Regions from separate parts of the Kluyvera sp. 142486 genome, predicted to be linked through region 2. Evidence: predicted binding sites of a transcription regulator. Region 2 holds the regulator's gene; the other holds the start of a gene.
The links. Region 2 encodes PhoB, which activates phosphate uptake and scavenging genes when phosphate is short. Its sites were predicted from a motif close to CTGTCATAAAACTGNCNNAT; they were not measured.

Region 1: a site for PhoB is predicted at 3,596-3,615, ahead of uvrB (excinuclease ABC subunit UvrB). Genes of this name have one in related genera too.

The regions. Positions count from the first base shown of each region.
Region 1 covers NZ_JBKHUI010000004.1:190,342-200,999, forward strand. Annotated here, with positions in the region: gene pmrB (two-component system sensor histidine kinase PmrB) at 1-979, shown strand, start outside; gene uvrB (excinuclease ABC subunit UvrB) at 1,338-3,362, opposite strand; gene bioD (dethiobiotin synthase) at 3,990-4,667, opposite strand; gene bioC (malonyl-ACP O-methyltransferase BioC) at 4,660-5,415, opposite strand; gene bioF (8-amino-7-oxononanoate synthase) at 5,399-6,556, opposite strand; gene bioB (biotin synthase BioB) at 6,553-7,593, opposite strand; gene bioA (adenosylmethionine--8-amino-7-oxononanoate transaminase) at 7,677-8,966, shown strand; gene ACLGE8_RS06670 (kinase inhibitor) at 9,037-9,513, shown strand; gene ACLGE8_RS06675 (PTS mannitol transporter subunit IICBA) at 9,973-10,658, shown strand, end outside.
Region 2 covers NZ_JBKHUI010000002.1:199,823-210,480, forward strand. Annotated here, with positions in the region: gene brnQ (branched-chain amino acid transporter carrier protein BrnQ) at 1-4, opposite strand, end outside; gene phoR (phosphate regulon sensor histidine kinase PhoR) at 414-1,709, opposite strand; gene phoB (phosphate response regulator transcription factor PhoB) at 1,731-2,420, opposite strand; gene sbcD (exonuclease subunit SbcD) at 2,612-3,814, shown strand; gene sbcC (exonuclease subunit SbcC) at 3,811-6,951, shown strand; gene mak (fructokinase) at 7,093-7,995, opposite strand; gene rdgC (recombination-associated protein RdgC) at 8,083-8,994, shown strand; gene ppnP (pyrimidine/purine nucleoside phosphorylase) at 9,035-9,319, opposite strand; gene ACLGE8_RS03240 (AroM family protein) at 9,398-10,075, opposite strand; gene aroL (shikimate kinase AroL) at 10,366-10,658, opposite strand, start outside.

The sequences.
Region 1 (10,658 bases), on a different contig from region 2:
CTGGCATGAGAGCAAAGAGCAGATTGAGCTGGAAGTCGCGATGCTGATGCATAACCACAACAACGCCAAGCACATCCGCCACGAGGTGCGTGAAGCGATTGCCAGCCTGCTGGTACCCAGCATGCTGATTATTGGCCTTGCGCTCTTCCTCTGCCTGCAGGCAGTGAAGCGGATCACCCGTCCGCTGGCCGACCTGCAACAAGAGCTGGATTCGCGTACGCCGGGGAATTTGCAGCCAATCTTTCTTCAGCAGACCACCGTGGAAGTCGAGGCGGTGACCAACGCTATCAACCAGCTTGTTGATAACCTGACGCAGACGCTTAACCGAGAGCGCTTGTTTACCGCCGACGTCGCCCACGAGCTGCGCACGCCGCTGGCGGGATTAAAGCTGCACCTTGAGCTGCTGGAGAAAACCCAGAAGCTCAACCTGTCCCCGTTAGTACAACGCCTGGATCAAATGACCGATAGCGTGGCGCAACTGCTGCTGCTCGCCCGCGTCGGCCAATCGTTCTCCGCGGGGAGCTATCAGCAGGTGAATCTGTTGAGCGACGTGATTGAGCCACTGAAGGGCGAGCTGGAAACGATGCTGGAAACGCGTGCGCAAACGCTGGTGATTGCCGAACCAACGCCAACGGTGACCGTTTCGGGCGACGCCACGCTGCTGCGCCTGCTGCTGCGCAATCTGGTTGAGAATGCCCATCGTTATAGTCCAAAAACGTCAGCGATTACGCTGTCGCTGGTTCAGGATGCGCGGCCGATGCTGGTCGTGGAAGATGAAGGTCCGGGGATCGATGAGTCGAAGGTGGGCGAGCTGAGCCAGGCGTTTGTGCGCATGGACAGCCGGTATGGCGGTATTGGTCTGGGGTTGAGTATCGTTACGCGCATCGCCCAGCTGCATGAGGCGGCGTTCTTTTTACAAAACCGCGACACCAAAACCGGGACGCGGGCATGGGTAGAGTTTCAACCGACGAAGCGCTAAGGCGCTTCAGAAGGTGAGCATCCAGTGGCAAACAAAGCAGGCTACTATGGCAACAGAGACAAGCACGGTGAACAGCTGTTGGACGTTCAGATTCGACATAACACTACCCTCAATGATTTTACGGATAGTATCAGTAGATTATATTAAGCGAACCTTAAGGCTGGTTCCCGGCCCGTGATGGCTGCCTCAATTCAGAGAAATTGTGCCCGGGGAGGCGTTCGTGCCGCCCCGGGGTCGGCGTAAACGCCTCACCCGGGCTACACACATGCCTGATGGCGCTGCGCTTATCAGGCCTACTTAATTTTCACGCGCCAGACTGTAGCCCGGCCAAGCGAAGCGCCGCCGGGGCGGCACCCACTTATGACGTGGCGATAAACAGCTCGCGCAGCTGGTGCAGCCGGTCGCGAATCTCTGCCGCTTCTTCGAACTCCAGGTTCTGCGCGTGTTTGAGCATTTGCGCTTCCAGCGACGTAATCTGTTGCTGCAGCGCTTTTGGCGTCAGCGCCTGAACATCCGGCTCGACGATGGTGACCGCATTTTTCGACTTACCGCGACCTTTAGCCCTGGTTTTCGCCAGCCCCTCGCCCATCGCCAGAATATCAACAACGTCTTTCACCAGCCCCTGCGGCACGATGCCGTGCTCTTCGTTATAGCGCTGCTGTTTCTCGCGACGACGCTCGGTTTCACCAATCGCTTTCGCCATCGACGGGGTAATTTTGTCCCCATAGAGAATCGCTTTACCATTGATGTTACGCGCCGCACGACCGATGGTCTGAATCAGCGAGCGCTCGGAACGCAGGAAGCCCTCTTTGTCGGCGTCCAGAATCGCCACCAGTGAGACTTCCGGCATATCGAGGCCTTCACGCAGCAGGTTGATCCCCACCAGCACGTCAAACTCGCCCAGACGCAGGTCGCGGATGATCTCCATACGTTCCACGGTATCGATATCAGAGTGCAGGTAGCGCACCCGCTCACCGTGCTCTTCCAGATATTCCGTCAGGTCTTCCGCCATACGTTTGGTCAGCGTAGTCACCAGCACACGCTCGTTAATCACCGAACGTTTACGAATTTCCGACAGCAGGTCGTCTACCTGCGTGCCAACAGGACGCACTTCAATCAGCGGATCGAGCAGCCCGGTTGGACGCACCACCTGATCAATCACATCACCGCCGGATTTTTCCAGCTCGTAATTGCCCGGCGTCGCCGAGACGTAAATAGTCTGCGGTGCCAGTGCTTCAAACTCTTCAAACTTCAGCGGACGGTTGTCGAGCGCGGACGGCAGGCGGAAGCCGTACTCCACCAGCGTCTCTTTACGCGCGCGGTCGCCACGGTACATGCCGCCAATCTGGGGAATGGTGACGTGTGATTCGTCGATCACCAGCAGGCCGTCCGCCGGCAGGTAGTCAAAGAGCGTCGGCGGCGGCTCGCCCGGCCCGCGTCCGGAGAGGAAGCGCGAGTAGTTTTCGATGCCGGAGCAGTAGCCCAGCTCGTTCATCATTTCGAGGTCAAACTGGGTACGCTGGCTCAGGCGCTGCTCTTCCAGCAGTTTGTTATTCGCCAGCAGCACCTTGCGGCGGTCTGCCAGCTCCACTTTGATCTCTTCCATCGCCTGCACAATACGCTCGCGTGGCGTCACGTAGTGCGATTTCGGGTAGATGGTAAAGCGCTGGATGGTCGAATCAACGTGGCCGGTCAGCGGGTCAAACAGCGAGAGGCGTTCCACCTCTTCGTCAAACAGCTCAACGCGCAGTGCCAGATCGTCAGATTCGGCCGGGAAGATGTCGATAACCTCGCCGCGCACGCGGAAGGTCGCGCGCTGAAACGCCTGATCGTTACGGGTGTACTGCAATTCAGCCAGACGGCGCAGAATGGAGCGCTGATCGATAATCATACCCACCGTCAGGTGCAGCATCATTTTGAGGTACAGGTCAGGGTCGCCCAGACCGTAGATAGCGGACACCGAGGCCACCACCACTACGTCGCGGCGTTCGAGCAGCGCTTTGGTGGCGGACAAACGCATCTGTTCGATATGTTCGTTCACCGAGGCATCTTTTTCGATAAAGGTATCCGAGCTTGGAACATACGCTTCCGGCTGGTAGTAGTCGTAGTAGGAGACGAAGTACTCCACCGCGTTTTCCGGGAAGAACGCTTTCATTTCGCCGTATAGCTGAGCGGCCAGCGTTTTGTTCGGTGCCAGCACCATCGTCGGGCGCTGAAGGTCAGCGATGACGTTGGCGACGGTAAAGGTTTTCCCCGACCCGGTCACGCCCAGAAGCGTCTGGTGCGCCAGGCCGTCTTCCAGCCCCTCTTTCAGGCGTGAAATGGCAGCAGGCTGGTCGCCTGAAGGACTAAACGCAGAATGCAATTTGAAGGGTTTACTCATGGACAACGCTACCTGATGACGAATGGGCCGGGCTGGAGATTAATTCTACTCGCCGCCTGCCGAATTGCCAATAAAAAATACTGGATATAAAAACAGTAATCACTTACTGTATTTCGTGTTCCTGGGGCAACGGCAAGCAAGAGCGGCTGAAATTTATCCTCTGACCAGATAAAACACCAGCCTGATAAGGTTATCCCCAGAATTTTTTCTCTTTTAACATTTGTCAATATAGGTCATGAAAGTTTTATGGCAATCCGCAGCACTTTTTGTTACGCCATTGCTTTTATTTATCTTGTTGAATTTTATAAAAAACATCGAAAAGCCGCGTTTCGCATCAATTCAGGCGCAGGCCGCATGTTCTCTCGTTTACCGCAGGTTTTCTAACTCTAATGCACAGGGTTATCCACAGGAATAGTGGATAACTGCCGCTAGCCCCTATCCCCCGCCACCCGGCGATTTGCGCAACAGCGTGTCAACGTGAATGCAAAAAAATATTTTATTGCCGATTTTGATATTTATCAGCGAAAAAGCACGCCCATTTTGTCCATCAACATGGGCGATTTCCTTACGTTATCTGCGGGTTAGTGCTTACGAATGAAGAAGGAAAAGGCGTGCCAGAAAAACGACTTACAGAGCGCTCAGGTCAAGGTATTGCCCAAGCGGCTGGGATTCAACCTCATCACCCAGCCACGGGATCTCCCCGAGCAGCGGTGCGGGAAGCATTCGCTGGAGCGTGCTGAGGTATTCTTTATGGCGACGCCCCGGCGGCGTCACATCGTTGGCAATCCAGCCTGCCAGCCGCAGCCCCGCCTGTTGAACTGCCTGCGCGGTCAACACCGCATGGTTGATGCAGCCAAGCTTCACGCCCACTACCAGGATGACCGGCAGCTGTTCTGTCTGCACCCAATCCGCCAGGGTCAGCGTCGGGGAGAGCGGCGTAAACCAGCCACCGGCACCTTCCACCAGCACCCAGTCGGCTTCAGCCTCCAGCACACGCAGCCCGGCAGAGAGCACGCTGGCCTCAATAGGCCGCTGTTCGTCGGCGCTGACGATATGCGGAGAGGTCGGCTCGGCAAAGGTATACGGGTTCACTTGCTCATAGCGTAACGGCAGCACGCTGTTGCGTTGCAGCGCCAGTGCGTCGCTGTTGCGCAAACCGTCGACGGTCATTTTGCTGCCGGAAGCAACCGGTTTGTACCCCGCCGTACGCCGCCCAAGCGAACCAGCCGCCTGAAGCAGCGCGGTGCTGGCAACGGTTTTTCCGACTTCGGTATCGGTGCCGGTTACATAAAAGCGTTCAGTCACGCGAGATCACTCCTGTAAAAAGATGGTAAGTCAGCGGGAATACTCCCGCCTGAGACGGCCACGCCAGTTGAAGCTGCTGTAGCCTGCTGCGCGTCAGCGGTTGCTGGCTGCGCCCCTCATGAAGATGCGTCGCACCAATGCCTTTCAGGGAACGCATGGCGCTCAGCGCATCGGGAAAAGCTAGCGTGATGGAGGTGGCAATGCTGCGGCTGTGGTAGCCAACTAGCGCCTCCTGCAGCGCCGTCTCGGGAAGAAAACGGTTGGCGTGTGGGCGCTGGTCAACGGCACGCCAGGCCTGATTCAGCTCTGGCAACGAACCTGCCGTTAAGGTGGTAAAGGCCAGCGTGCCGCCGGGGCTAAGCTGGCGATGCAGCCCCTCCAGCGCTACGTGGAGGTCGCTACACCACTGAATAGCCAGATTGCTCCACACCAGATCGAAGCCCCCTGCGGGCAGTGGAATCGCTTCAATATCGGCCTGAAGATAACGGTCTGCCGCCTGCTGACGCTGCGCCTGCTCAAGCATTTCCGCCGAGAGATCCAGTGCCGTCACATGGCTCCCTTTGTCGCGCCAGTAGCGGCTGTAGCTGCCCGGTCCACAGCCCGCATCCAGCACTCGGTCAAACGCCTGCGCCGGCAGCTGAGACAGCAGCTGTCGTGCACTCAGGCGCTGTAACTCGTCGTGCTGATGATAGTGCGCCGCCGCGCGGCCAAACGCCGCCGCCACCGCCTGTTTATTGACGGTTGCCATGCAGCACCTCCAGCAATAAGTCGATATCCTGCGCTTCATGCGCGGCGGTCAGCGTTAAGCGTAAACGCGCTGTCCCCGCTGGCACCGTCGGCGGACGAATTGCCGTCACCCAGCAGCCCTGCTCACGCAGTTGTTCTGCCAGAACGAGCGTCTGCTGGTTCTCGCCAACAATCAGCGGCTGAATCGCGCTTTGTGAATCTGTCAATGCAAAATCCAGCCCCTGCGCACCGCGGCGAAACGCGGCCACGTGCTGCGCCAGCTCTTCGCGTCGCTGCTGTCCATCATCGCTCTGAATCACCGCCAGCGCCGCCTGTAGCGCAACCGCCTGGGCGGGTGGCATGGCGGTGCTGTAAATCAGATGGCGAGCGAACTGCACAAAGTAATCCGCCACGTCATGGCTGCACAACACCGCCGCACCGCTCAGGCCAAACGCTTTGCCAAAGGTCACCACCAGCAGCTCAGGATGAACGCCCTGCTGCTGACAGCTTCCCCGTCCGCTTTCGCCATTAACGCCAATGCCGTGCGCATCATCGACCATCAGCCAGGCGTTAGCTTCGCGCGCGGTCGCAGCGATATCCGCCAGCGGAGCGCTGTCGCCATCCATGCTGAACACCCCTTCCGTCACCACCAGCTGCTGGCCGTCGATAGGAGTAGCCAACAGCCTGGAGAGATGCTGGCTGTCGTTGTGCTGAAAGCGCCGCAACTGCGCCGAGCTTAGCGTGGCGGCTTCAAGCAACGACGCGTGGCTGAGACGATCGGCGACGATCCGGTCTTCACGCCCGGCCAGTGCGGCGATCGTCGCCTGATTGGCGGCAAAACCGGAGATAAACAGCAGCGCGCGGTCATAGCCCAGCCAGTCAGCCAGCTGCTCTTCAAGGCGTTGGTGCGCGTGGTGGTAGCCGGTGACATGTCCGGAGCCACCGCTGCCCACGCCATACAGCTGCGCGCCCTGCTGCCAGGCGTGGATCACCTGCGGGTGCTGGCTGAGGCCGAGATAGTCGTTGCTGGAAAAGTTGCAGTAACGACGCTCATCGCGCACCAGCCAGCGGCCCGCACCCTGCGCTAACGGTTGGCGAGAACGGAAGGCCTGGGCCTCCCGACGTTCGCTTAATGCCTGTTCAATGCGCTGCTGCCAGCTCATACCGCCGCCGCGTTGTAATAATCCTCAGTGTCCGGCGTCATCAGCACCTGTTCCAGACGCTGCTGCTGTTCGTTATCACCCGCCGTGACCGTGGTCTGCTGCGGGTTGAGACCGAGTTTGCGGAACAGCTGCAGGTCTTTGTCCTCTTCCGGGTTTGGCGTCGTCAGCAGTTTGCAGCCGTAGAAAATCGAGTTTGCACCGGCCATAAAGCACATTGCCTGGGTCTGCTCGTTCATCTGCTCACGGCCTGCAGAGAGACGCACGTGAGAGGTTGGCATCATGATGCGCGCCACGGCGATGGTGCGAATAAAATCAAAGGCATCGACATCGTCGTTATCCGCCAGCGGCGTGCCTTTGACCTTCACCAGCATGTTAATCGGCACGCTTTCCGGCGGCGTTGGCAGGTTGGCGAGCTGCAGCAACAGCCCGGCACGGTCGGTGACGGTTTCACCGAGGCCAACAATGCCGCCGGAGCAGACTTTAATCCCGGCTTCGCGCACTTTGTCCAGCGTGTCCAGGCGTTCCTGGTAGCTGCGGGTGGTGATGATATTGCCGTAGAACTCCGGCGAGGTGTCGAGGTTGTGGTTGTAGTAATCCAGACCCGCCGTCGCCAAACGACTCGCCTGGCTATCGGACAGCGTGCCCAGCGTCATACAGGCTTCCAGCCCCATCTCTTTCACACCCTGAACCATCTGTTCCAGGTACGGCATATCGCGGTCGTTCGGGTTTTTCCACGCCGCGCCCATGCAGAAACGGGTCGAGCCCGCCAGCTTGGCTTTGCGCGCTGAGTCCAGCACCTGCTCGACTTCCATCAGGCGTTCAGTTTCCAGCCCGGTTTTGTAGCGCGAACTCTGCGGACAGTATTTACAGTCTTCCGGGCATGCGCCGGTTTTGATCGACAGCAGCGTGCTCACCTGCACCTGCTGAGGGTCGAAGTGCTGGCGGTGAACCTGTTGAGCTTCGAACAGTAAATCGAGCAGCGGTTTATCGAAAAGAGCGGTGACCTGCGACATTGTCCAGCGTAAAGGGTTAGCCATTGGCTTCTCCGGGGTTTTGTTAATTTTCGGTTCGGTTTATACTCGTAAACCTAAAACTTTTCAAAATGGTTTACAAGTCGATTATGACAACGGACGATCTTGCCTTCGATAGCCGCCATATCTGGCATCCCTATACCTCAATGACCAAACCGCTGCCGGTCTACCCGGTAGTTTCCGCCGAGGGCTGCGAGCTGCACCTCGCCAGCGGCGAACATCTGGTGGACGGCATGTCCTCGTGGTGGGCGGCCATTCATGGCTACAACCACCCGCGCCTGAACGCGGCGATGAAGACGCAAATCGATCAGATGTCGCACGTGATGTTTGGCGGAATCACCCACCCTTCCGCCGTAGCGCTGTGCCGTAAACTGGTGGCGATGACCCCGGAGCCGCTGGAGTGCGTATTCCTTGCCGACTCCGGTTCGGTAGCGGTGGAGGTGGCGATGAAAATGGCGTTGCAGTACTGGCAGGCCAAAGGCGAGTCGCGCCAGCGTTTCCTGACCTTCCGCAACGGCTACCACGGCGACACCTTTGGCGCGATGTCGGTATGCGACCCGGATAACTCGATGCACAGCCTATGGAAGGGCTACCTGCCGGAGAACCTCTTCGCCCCCGCGCCGCATAGCCGCTTTGATGGGGAATTTGACGAGTACGATATGGTGGCCTTTGCCCGCCTGATGGCCGCGCATCGCCACGAAATTGCCGCCGTTATTCTTGAGCCCGTGGTTCAGGGTGCGGGCGGCATGCGGATGTATCACCCGGAGTGGCTCAAACGGATCCGTAAGATGTGCGATCGTGAAGGAATTTTGCTGATTGCCGATGAAATTGCCACCGGTTTTGGCCGTACCGGCAAGCTCTTTGCCTGCGATCATGCGGGTATCAGCGCCGATATTCTGTGCCTTGGCAAAGCGTTGACCGGCGGCACCATGACCCTCTCCGCCGCTATCACCACCCGTGAGGTGGCCGAGACCATCAGCAACGGTGAAGCGGGCTGCTTTATGCACGGCCCGACCTTTATGGGTAACCCGCTGGCCTGCGCCGTAGCGACAGAAAGCCTGGCGCTGCTGGAGAGCGGCGAGTGGCAAACGCAGGTGGCGGCGATTGAACGTCAGCTTAAGCGCGAACTCGCCCCGGCCGCCGACGCGCCGCTGGTCGCCGATGTTCGCGTGCTGGGAGCCATTGGCGTCGTTGAGACGCGCTACCCGGTGAACCCGGCACTGCTCCAACGTTTCTTCGTCGAACAAGGGGTGTGGATCCGTCCGTTTGGCCGCCTGATTTATCTGATGCCGCCATACCCGATTACCCCGCAGCAGCTGACGCGCTTGACCCGAGCGGTATGTCTTGCCGTCGAGCAGGAAACATTTTTTATCCAATAAGCTGCGGTAATCTCCCCACGTTACCGCTACACTCCTTTGTTAATCAGTTGATTAACAAAGGAGGCAGTTGATGAAATTAGTCAGCCACGACCTGCGTGACGGTGAAAAGCTCCCTCATCGCCAGGTGTTCAACGGCATGGGCTACGATGGCGAAAACCTTTCTCCCCATCTGGCCTGGGATGACGTTCCTGCGGGCACCAAAAGTTTTGTCATAACCTGCTACGACCCGGATGCCCCAACCGGCTCCGGCTGGTGGCACTGGATTGTTGCCAACATTCCAGCCGACACCCGCGAACTGCCAACCGGAGCGGGTTCAGGTCTGGTCGGGTTACCGGCCGGCGCGCTGCAAACCCGTACTGACTTTGGTAAAGCGGGCTACGGCGGCGCGGCTCCGCCGAAAGGCGAAACCCACCGTTATATCTTCACCGTCCATGCGATGGACGTTGAGAGCATTGAGGTTGATGAAGGTGCCAGCGGCGCAATGGTCGGCTTCAACGTGCACTTCCATAGCCTCGGCAGCGCATCCATCACCGCCCTGTTCAGCTAATCGCACCCTAATCCGTTCACGCCCTGCCAGGGAAACCTCGCAGGGCTTTTTTGTGGCTGATACGAAGCGCTGTAATTTTCTAACGTAAACGCCAGCGCATAACAGGAAAGCGCAGGAGTGTGAGGGGAATGTAAATTTATCTTGTGAAATTGATCACAATTTAAAAACAAACACGCCAATACAAAAGGTGATTTAAATCACAAAAAAGAGGTCAGGAATGGACATATTTTCGCTTTGTAGCCGACTTACAGCCATTTTATGTGATAACGATCACCAAAAGTGACCTATTGATGGGGTGGTGAGAGTGATCAAGATCACAAACACCCCTCGGGGTACGCGAGACGAAAACGCCGTGATAGAGTCGATTTTGCATACTGAACGACTGGATGGTTTTTGGCGAAACCATCACAACTATGACGACGCGCAGCATCTAAGACGCGCACCACGAGGGGTGTTTTTATGTTATCACCAGATATCAAGGTCAAGGTACAGAATTTTGGCCGCTTCCTCAGCAATATGGTGATGCCCAATATTGGCGCATTCATTGCCTGGGGTTTGATTACTGCACTGTTTATTCCCACCGGATGGCTGCCTAACGAGACGTTAGCCAAACTGGTCGGCCCGATGATCACCTACCTGCTGCCGCTGTTAATCGGTTATACCGGCGGCCGTCTTATCGGCGGCGAGCGCGGCGGCGTGGTCGGTGCCATCACTACCATGGGCGTTATCGTAGGCGCCGATATGCCAATGTTTATGGGCGCGATGATTGCGGGTACGCTGGGCGGGTGGGCGATTAAGCGCTTCGACCGTTGGGTTGACGGTAAAATCAAAAGCGGCTTTGAGATGCTGGTGAACAACTTCTCCGCCGGTATCATCGGCATGCTGTTAGCGATGCTTGCTTTCCTGGCGATTGGCCCGATGGTTGAGTTGCTCTCTAAAGCGCTGGCGACCGGCGTTAACGTCATGGTGCAGAACAACCTGCTGCCGCTGACCTCTATCTTTGTTGAACCGGCAAAAATTCTGTTCCTCAACAATGCCATCAACCACGGTATCTTCTCACCGCTGGGCATTCAGCAGGCCACCGAAACCGGTAAGTCTATCTTCTTCCTGATTGAAGCGAACCCAGGCCCAGGCCTCGGCGTGCT
Region 2 (10,658 bases):
TCATATGTAACTACTGCCTGTGGATGTGGTGTTGTAAAACAAATTTATCGTGTCGGCCCCTGTGGAATGATGCAGAGGAAACCAACAACAAACTCAGCGGGATATGCTCCCTTCGCGGCGTAGAGAAGAATAGTTTTTTGATTTACCGCGAATATACAGTCTGTTTACGACTGCATGGGGGCCAATTTAAACGCTTATAACGTTTTAAAGCAACACGGGATCGCAAAACCAGATGATTATATCGATAGTGAAAAATTAACCAGACTTATTAACTGGATTTAAGAAAAACATCCGGCTTATCATGCGAACAAAAAATAATCAGACGTTCGATAATCAGGCGACGTTAACTTGACTGCAAAGCAAACAGACCAGCCGAGGCTGGTCTGTGGAAAGTTAAGCTGACAAGCGCGAAATTACTCGCTATTTCTGGCAATTAAACGTTCCGGCAGCAGGAAACTGAAACACGAACCTTTGCCCAGCGTGCTGGTAATATCCAGCCGGCTGTCGTGATGATTAACCGCATGTTTAACAATTGCCAGCCCCAAACCGCTGCCGCCGGTCTGCCGCGAACGCGCTTTATCAACGCGATAAAAACGCTCGGTCAGCCTTGGCAGGTGCTCAGGCGCAATACCCGGACCATTATCCTCTACGCTGAACAACGCTCCGTGCGGTGCGCGCTGCCAGCGTACGGTAATCAACGTGCCTTCCGGGGTATGATTTACCGCGTTATAGACCAGGTTCGACATCGCGCTTCGCAGTTGTTCTTCGTTACCCAGCGCTTTTAGCGTCTCATCAATCTCAAAGTGGAACTGGTGCTTATGCTGGCTGAGCGTCTGCGCCTCGCGCTCCACCACCTTCAGCATCATCGGCACATCAATCTTCTCGTTCAGCGCCAGCGTCGGTGAAGCCTCGATTTTAGAGAGCGTCAGCAGCTGTCGCACCAGCCCTTCCATCCGCTGCGTTTGCTCACGCATGGTGTGGAGCGCTTTCTCACGCACATTCCCTTCCAGCACCTGCTCCTGCATCATCTCCAGGTAGCCCTGCAGCACGGTCAACGGCGTGCGCAACTCATGGCTAACGTTGGCGAAGAAGTTCCGCCGCGCTCCTTCCAGCTGATGCATCTGCGTAACGTCGCGCGCCACCATCAGCAGCTGACGGTCGGTGTACGGCATCACCCGGATCTCCAGATGGCGACCGCTGTTCAGCACCAGATGTAACGGCTTTAAGAAATCGCGCTTTTTGAGGTGTTGGGTAAATTCGGGGTAACGCAGCAGGTTGAGGATGTTCTGCCCGCTATCGTCGGGCCAGCGAAGCCCCAGCAGCTGCTGGGCCAGACCATTACACCAGAAAATGGCCCCCTCTTCGGTGGTAAGCACCACCGCATCCGGCAACGACTCAGCGCCGCTCCGAAAGCGCTTAATCAGATTACCCAGCTCGCGGCGGCGTTTTTTATTACGCAGCTGCATCTGGTTGAGCCCATAGAGCAAGGGCTCCCAGCTGCCGCGCCCCGGCGGAGGGGTCATACTTCGGTCGACCCAAAGCCACCAGGAGAGTCGCAGTAAATTCCAGAAATGCCAGATGAGCAGTCCGGTCACCGCCGCCAGTAAAAACCACGGCAGATAACCAAAAATCAGTCCCAGTATCGCGGCAGGGAGACAGCATAACAGCAGCTCCAGCACCAGCCTTTTCCATGACAGCCGTTCCAGCACGCGTCACACTCCTGTCAAAAATTAGAAACGGGCAGAGAAACGATAACCCGTGCCGCGAACGGTTTGCACCATGCGGTCATGACCACTGTGTTCCAGCGCCTTACGCAGACGACGAATATGCACGTCGACGGTACGGTCTTCAACATAAACGTTGGTTCCCCAGACGTGGTTCAGCAGCTGTTCGCGGCTATACACGCGCTCCGGGTGCGTCATAAAGAAATGCAGCAGCTTAAATTCGGTTGGCCCCATATCCAGCGGGTTTTCACCGGTCATCACGCGGTGAGAGGTCGGGTCAAGGCTCAGCCCCTGCATCTCAATGACCTCTTCCACCGCCATCGGCGAAATACGGCGCATCACCGCTTTAATACGGGCGACCAGCTCTTTTGGCGAGAACGGTTTGGTGATGTAATCGTCGGCGCCGGTTTCGAGGCCCCGCACGCGGTCTTCTTCTTCACCACGGGCGGTCAGCATCACCACCGGAATGTCACGCGTCAGCGCTTCACGTTTGATATGCTTAATAAATTGCAGTCCCGAGCCGCCCGGTAACATCCAGTCGAGCAGAATAAGGTCGGGCCAGGGTTCATTCAGTTTGCTGATAGCGGTATCGTAATCTTCTGCTTCCACCGGCTGAAAACCATTTTGCTCCAGAACGAAACAGACCATCTCGCGGATTGGCGCTTCATCTTCAACGACCAGAATACGTCTTGCCATTATTTGCCCTGTTTTTAGACATCAGTATTATATACGGCGTCATTATGCGTCAGATTTATGACAGATTTATGAAAAACATGACCGTTAGATGATCGCGGTTTACCGTTTATGACACACGCAAAACGCGCTCATCGACCTCAACGTAGGCTGATGTTTATAATCAACTTTACGCCACTTCTCACGGAACCGCTATGCGCATCATCCACACTTCGGACTGGCACCTTGGCCAGAACTTCTACAGCAAAAGCCGCGCGGCTGAACACGACGCGTTCCTGAACTGGCTGCTCACCACCGCCGAACAGGAGCAGGTGGATGCCATTATTGTGGCGGGCGATATCTTCGATACCGGCTCCCCGCCAAGCTACGCGCGCGAACTGTACAACCGATTTGTGGTCAATTTGCAGCAGACCGGCTGCCATCTTGTGGTGCTGGCGGGCAACCACGACTCCGTGGCGACGCTAAATGAATCCCGCGATATTCTCTCATTTCTGAATACCACGGTAATCGCCAGCGCCGGCCATGAACCCTTTATTCTGAACCGCCGCGACGGTACGCCCGGCGCGGTGTTCTGCCCGGTGCCGTTCCTGCGCCCGCGCGACATTATTACCAGCCAGGCGGGGCTTTCCGGCGGCGAAAAAGTCCAGCAGGTGCTGGCGAGCATTACCGATTATTACCAACAGCAATACCAGCAGGCCTGCGAACTGCGCGGCGATGCCACGCTGCCGATTATCGCCAGCGGCCATCTGACCACCGTCGGGGCCAGCAAAAGTGACGCGGTACGCGACATTTATATTGGCACACTGGACGCGTTTCCGGCGCAACACTTCCCGCCCGCCGACTATATCGCGCTGGGCCACATCCACCGGGCGCAGAAAATCGGCGGCAGCGAGCATATTCGCTACAGCGGTTCGCCTATCGCCCTCAGCTTTGATGAAACCGGCAAAGCCAAAAGCGTCAATCTGGTGAGCTTCGCCGACGGCAAGCTTGCCGAGGTCACGCCGCTTACCGTGCCCGTAACTCAGCCGCTGGCGGTGATCAAGGGCGATTTTGACGCTATCAGCGCCCAGCTCGCCGAATGGCGCGATGCCGCCGCAGAGCCGAGCACCTGGGTGGATATTGAAATCACCAGCGACGAGTACCTGCATGATATTCAACGTAAAATTCAGCTTATCACCGACGATCTGCCGGTCGACGTGCTGCTGGTGCGCCGCAGTCGTGAACAGCGCCAGCGCATTCTGGCAAGCCTTGAGCGCGAAACCTTGAGCGAGCTGAGCGTCGAAGAGGTATTTCAGCGTCGTCTGGCGCTGGAAACGCTGGAGGAGCCACAGCAGCAGCGCCTGCACGCGCTGTTTAATGACACGCTCCAGAGCCTTGGCGAGGAGGAACAACCATGAAAATTCTCAGCCTGCGCCTGAAAAACCTCAACTCGCTTAAGGGCGAGTGGAAGATTGATTTCACCCAGGAACCGTTCGCCAGCAACGGTCTGTTTGCCATTACCGGCCCTACCGGCGCAGGGAAAACCACGCTGCTGGACGCCATCTGCCTGGCGCTGTACCACAAAACGCCGCGCTTAAGTAACGTCTCCCAGTCGCAAAACGATCTGATGACCCGCGACACCGCCGAATGTCTGGCGGAGGTTGAGTTCGAGGTTCAGGGCGTGGCCTACCGCGCTTTCTGGAGCCAGAACCGCGCCCGCAACCAGCCGGATGGCAACCTACAGGCGCCGAGAGTCGAACTGGCGCGCTGCGGCGACGGGCAAATTCTGGCGGATAAAGTGAAAGACAAACTTGAGATGACCGCCTCGCTGACCGGCCTCGATTACGGTCGTTTCACCCGCTCGATGATGCTCTCACAGGGCCAGTTTGCCGCCTTCCTCAACGCCGAACCGAAAGAGCGCGCCGAGTTACTCGAAGAGCTGACCGGCACCGAAATTTATGGCCAGATTTCAGCGCAGGTCTTTGAAAAACATAAGCAGGCGCGCGGCGAGCTGGAAAAGCTTCAGGCGCAGGCCAGCGGTGTGGTGCTGCTGAGCGAAGAGCAGCAGCAGACCTTATCACAGAGTTTGCAGGCGCTTACTTCTGACGAGCAGCAGTGGCAACAGCAACAGACCGTCGCCGCGCAGCATCAGCAGTGGCTCACCCGTCAGCAGGAGCTGGAACAGGACGGGAAGATTCACCAGCAGTCGCTCAATGCCGCACGCCAGGCGCTGGAAGAGGCGCAGCCACAGCTTGCTGCACTCAACCGGGCGCAGCCTGCGGAAGCGTTACGCCCCCGCTGGACTCAGCTGCAGGAGCAGGCCGCCACGGTGGCAAAAACCCACCAGCTGGTGGAGCAAGTAAATACTCGCTTACATGATTCCCGCCGCCTTCGTGACCGTATTCGCCTAAGCGCCGAACAGCAGGCCACCACGCTCCAGCAAAGCCAAACCCAGCTTCAGCAGTGGCTGCAGGAAAACGAACACATCCAGCACTGGCTGGGGGAACTGACCGGCTGGCGTAGCGCCTTTAGCCAACAGGCCCGCGAACGCACTCAGTTGGAGACCGCTGCGCAGCGTCTGGCTGAGCTGGAAAAACAGCTCGCCCAACTGCCGCCCTCGGCGCTGACGCTGACTCAGGAAGAAGTGGCCGGGCAAATCGCCCAGCATGCGGCCAGCCGCCCGCTGCGCCAGCAGCTAAGCGCGCTGTATTCACAGTTCATACCGCTGCAAACGCGCCGCCAACAGCTTTTGCACGCGCAACAACAGCGCCAGCAACAGCTGGAGGCGCTGACCGCCGGGCTCACCCAACTCCGTCAGGTCTATAAAGAGAAAAAGCAGCAGCGAGACGACGTGAATGCCATTTGCGAGCTGGAGGCGACGATTGTGCGCCTCGAGGCAGAGCGTGCCCGTTTGCAGCCAGGCGCGCCCTGCCCGCTGTGCGGCTCGACCAGCCATCCTGCATTGGCGGAGTACCAGGCGTTAGCCCCGGATGCCAACAAAACCCGCCGCGATGCGCTGGAAAAAGAGGTTGCCCAACTGGCGGAAGAAGGCGCCACGCTGCGCGGTCAGCATGCAGCGCTGGAAAAACAGCAGCAGCAGGAAAATGCCGAGCTAGAGACGCTTTATGAGCGAGAGCAAGCACTTACATCACAGTGGCAGACGGTCATTCAGGGGTTGGATATCACGCTACAGCCTGCTGACGATATCAACGGCTGGCTGGCAGCGCAGGAAGAGGCCGAACAGCAGCGCTATCACTACAGCCAGCGCCTGACGCTCGATGCGCAGATCCGTGAGCTACGCACCCAGTACACCCTGCAGCAGGCTGAACTGGCGCAGCGTACCGCTTTGCTTACCCAGACGCTCGCCGGCTTCGGCCTTGCCCTTCCGCAGCCCGATGAAGCGCACCGCTGGCTGGCTGCTCGTGAAGCGGATACCCAGCGCTGGCAGCAGCAGCAAAAGCAGAGTCAGGAGATTCAGCAGCAGCTCGTGCAGATCCAACCGCTGCTCGACACCCTTCCTGCAGTGCAAAACCCTGAAGACACCCAACCGGTCGCGCTCGACGGCTGGCAGCAGGTGCACCATGACTGCGTGTCGCTGGAAAGCCAGTGGCACACCCTCCAGCAGCAAGAAACGCAGGAGAAACAGCGTCTGCAGCAGGCCGAACAGGCCTTCGACCAGGCGCTTGCCGAATCGCACTTTAGCGATCGCCAGGACTTCCTCAGTGCGCTGTTGGATCAGCATGAACGTCAGCGTCTGGAGCAGCTAAAACAGACGCTTGAAACGCAGCATCAGCAGCGCCAGACCTTAGCGGCACAGGCGCAAGAGGCACTACAGCGCCATCTAACCCAGCGCCCGGAAACGCTGAGCGAGGCGTTGACGCTGGCAGATGCACAGACGCAGCTCCAGCATATATCCCGCCAGCTGCGTGAAAACAGCGAACGCCAGGGCGAGCTGCGCCAGCAGTTGAAGCAGGATGAAGAGAACCGTCAGCAGCAGCAGTCGTTGTTCCTGGAGATTGAAAAAGCCAGCGCCGCGCTGGAGGACTGGGCGCATCTGAACGCGCTGATTGGCTCTAAAGAGGGTGATAAGTTCCGCAAATTTGCCCAAGGGCTGACGCTGGATAATCTGGTGTGGCTCGCCAACGAACAGCTCAGCCGCCTGCACGGTCGCTATCTACTGCAGCGTAAAGTCAGCGACGCGCTGGAGCTGGAAGTGGTCGATACCTGGCAGGCGGACGCGGTACGCGATACCCGAACCCTCTCCGGCGGCGAAAGCTTCCTCGTCAGCCTTTCGCTGGCGCTGGCGCTCTCCGACCTGGTGAGCCATAAAACGCGCATCGACTCCCTGTTCCTCGATGAAGGGTTCGGCACGCTGGATAGCGAAACGCTGGACACGGCGCTGGACGCGCTGGATACGCTCAACGCCAGCGGCAAAATCATCGGCGTGATTAGCCACGTGGAGGCGATGAAGGAGCGGATCCCGGTGCAGATTAAGGTGAAGAAGATCAACGGATTGGGTTACAGCCGGTTGGATAACATGTTTAGCGTAGCGTGAGATTTCCCTCACCCCGGCCCTCTCCCAAAGGGAGAGGGTGAAAAGTGGCGTCGCGTGGTTCGCTCTCCCTCCGGAACAAGGTGAAAAACAGCGCCGAACGGTCCCCTCTCCCTTTGAGAGAGGGTTAGGGTGAGGGGCAAATCACGCCGGCCACAGCCACGCCGCCCCACGTACCCCGCTGGAGTCCCCGTGCAGCGCCTTGCGAATCGGCGTTTCGCACTCACCGCCAAATACCCACTCTTTCACCAACTCTGGCACCGTCTGATACAACCGCTCGACGTTGCTCATTCCCCCGCCCAACACAATCACATCAGGGTCAAGAATATTGACCACGTGCGCCAGCGATTTTGCCAGCCGCTGCTCATAGCGGTGAAGCGCCTGCTCCGCCAGCGCATCGCCCTCGTCAACCAAGCGCATAATCTCATTGCCCTTCAGTGCATTACCGCTTAAACGCTGATAGTCAGTGGCAAAGCCAGTGCCGGAAATAAAGGTTTCAATACAGCCTTGCTTACCGCAATAACACGGTACTTCCGCCCGGAAGCGCAGTTCGTCGTCGTTCATCCACGGCAGCGGATTATGCCCCCACTCGCCCGCCGTGCCGTTACCGCCGATATGCGCGCGGCCGCCCAACGCTACGCCCGCGCCACAGCCGGTACCGATGATCACCGCAAACACCGTCTGCGCCCCTGCAGCCGCGCCGTCCACCGCTTCAGACACCGCCAGACAGTTAGCATCGTTCGCCAGTCGCACCTCGCGATTCAGACGACGACTCAGGTCTTTATCAAACGGCTGACCGTTGAGCCAGGTAGAGTTGGCGTTTTTTACCACCCCGGTATAGGGGGAAATTGAGCCGGGAATGCCCATGCCAACCGTGCCCGTTTGCCCGGTCGCCTCTTCGGCGAGAGCAACAAGATGCGCAATGTTCTCAATGGTTTGCTGATAATCACGCGGCGTAGGCAAGCGGTGACGATAAAGCTGCTCGCCCTGGTCGCTTAGCGCGATGACTTCGGTTTTCGTTCCACCCAGATCGATACCAATTCGCATTCATAACTCCTGTTTAAAACAATGCAAGGGCGAGGACAATTCGTTATCATTGCCCGCTGATTTAACGACAACACCGTGGAAATTATCATGCTGTGGTTCAAAAATTTAATGGTTTATCGTCTCAGCCGCGACATCTCCCTGCGCGCGGAAGAGATGGAAAAACAGCTCGCTGAGATGACCTTCACCCCATGCGGCAGCCAGGATATGGCAAAAACCGGCTGGGTACCGCCGATGGGTTCACACAGCGATGCGCTGACGCACACAGTAAATGGTCAGATCATCATTTGCGCCCGCAAAGAAGAGAAGATCCTGCCCTCTCCGGTGATTAAACAGGCGCTGGAAGCGAAGATCCAAAAGCTCGAAGCCGATCAGGGCCGCAAGCTCAAGAAAACCGAAAAAGATTCGCTGAAGGATGAAGTTCTGCACTCTCTGCTACCGCGCGCGTTCAGCCGCTTCAGCCAGACGATGATGTGGATCGACACCGTTAACGATCTGATTATGGTCGACTGCGCCAGCGCCAAAAAGGCGGAAGATACGCTAGCGCTGCTGCGTAAAAGCCTAGGCTCGCTGCCGGTGGTGCCGCTGACGCTGGAAAACCCGATCGAACTGACCCTGACCGAATGGGTACGTTCTGGCTCCGCCGCGCAAAGCTTCCAGATTCTGGATGAAGCCGAGCTGAAAGCGATCCTCGAAGACGGCGGCGTGATCCGTGCGAAGAAACAGGATCTGGTGTGCGATGAGATCGCCTGCCATATCGAAGCTGGTAAGCTGGTGACCAAGCTAGCGCTTGACTGGCAGCAGCGTATTCAGTTCGTGATGTGCGATGACGGCTCCATCAAACGTCTGAAGTTCTGCGACGAACTGCGCGATCAGAACGAAGATATCGACCGTGACGACTATGCTCAGCGTTTCGATGCAGACTTTATTCTGATGACCGGCGAGCTGGCGGCGATGATTAAAAGCCTGGTAGAAGGGTTAGGCGGCGAAGCCCAGCGCTAAGCGAGATATTCCCTTCCTGCCGCAGCAGGAAGGGAATGCATTACAGATAGCGGCACAGATAAGAGGTTGGCTCTGCAACCTGCAGGTTAAATTCACTGTGGCCCGGCACATTGAACACTTCCCCAGCGGAATAGACTTTCCATTCGATTTCACCCGGTAACAGCACGTTCAGCGCGCCGCTAATCACGGTCATCTCTTCCGGCTGCGCGGTACCAAAGGTGTATTCGCCTTCCGCCATCACGCCCACGCTGGCACGACCCGTGCTGCTGCTGGTAAAGCCAATGGATTTCACTTTTCCGTCAAAGTATTCGTTGCTCTGAAGCATAAACAGGCCCTTATTATCTCGTCGTCAAAAGACCAATATAGGGTTGCGAACAGAAACCTGTCACGCGAAATCATACGCTTAACACAATAATTCTGCCGCCAGTCTGGCCACCAGCACATTCGACAAGAGAACCGGCACATCCAGCGCCTTTTGTAGCAGGTCCCGGTGACGCTGGTGATAGCTCAGTGAGTCGAGCACCAGCACATCGGCGCCTTGATCCAGCAGCGAGTTGCCGGCTGAAATCAGGTGCTGGTCGGTATCACGAAGGGGGTTAGCCAGCGCGTAGTAAGGCAAATTGGACAGCATCTGCCACTTCTCCTGCTGGGCATCGAGAATGGCTTCCACGGGGACCAGAACCCCGACCTGATGTCCCTCAACGATAGAGGCGACCAACGGTGGAATAATACGCTGGGGTTCCAGCAGAATCGCATTGCGCGCCACCATACTGCGTAATTTAAACGTATTCAGTAGCAGAATGACGTCATAGGATTGATTGTCCAGCACCTCAATCACGCCCTGCAGGCTGTGCTCGACTTTCAGACGGGAAACTTCAGCAAACTGGTTATCATTTAACAGAACCAGCAAACGTTCTTCACCGGGTTCTGGTGCATACTCTTCCATGACTTCCACACGACTCATTTTGCCTAACAGGCTAATGTGGGTGATTTGATCTTCCCTGATGTGCTCGGTCAATAGCGGCAAAACTTCACTCACGGGCACTACCCCAATCGTAAGAATCGCCATCGTTGCACTCATGTTATCTACCTTCTGCTTCTCTTATGTTTGCTTTACACATAGCCACCTGGATGGATGAAAAATACCGCTCAAAAGCGTAGCAGTTCATCCGCCGGGCAGAATGTAAAGATTCCAGTTATTTCCAGTACTCTCCTGATAAATTTTGATTTTAACGTTTCTATAACATTAATGATAAGCCAAAAATGTGACTTACGCACAATATAACCACGAAATATAAGTGGTTATATTGGCAATCAGAAGGGGTAGCTGAAGCGGAGTAAGCGTAAAAAAAGGAGGGGAAAAGCGCCCTGCTAGCTGGCCGTTGCCAGATGCAGAGCATCAAGAATCAGCGTGACAACGTGCTCAGGCGTCGCAGAGGCATCAACAACGTAGTGGGCGGTTTCGCGGTACAGCGCATCTCGCTGCGCCAGTACTTCCGCCACTTCTTCGCTAATCGGTTTACCGGTCAGCGTTGGGCGCTGGGATTCTTCTGGAAAGGCTTCCAGACGACGCGCCAAAACCGGCACCGGAGCGTTCAAATAGATAACCACCCCGTTCTGACGCATAAATTCGCGGTTAACTGGCGCAAGAATAATGCCGCCGC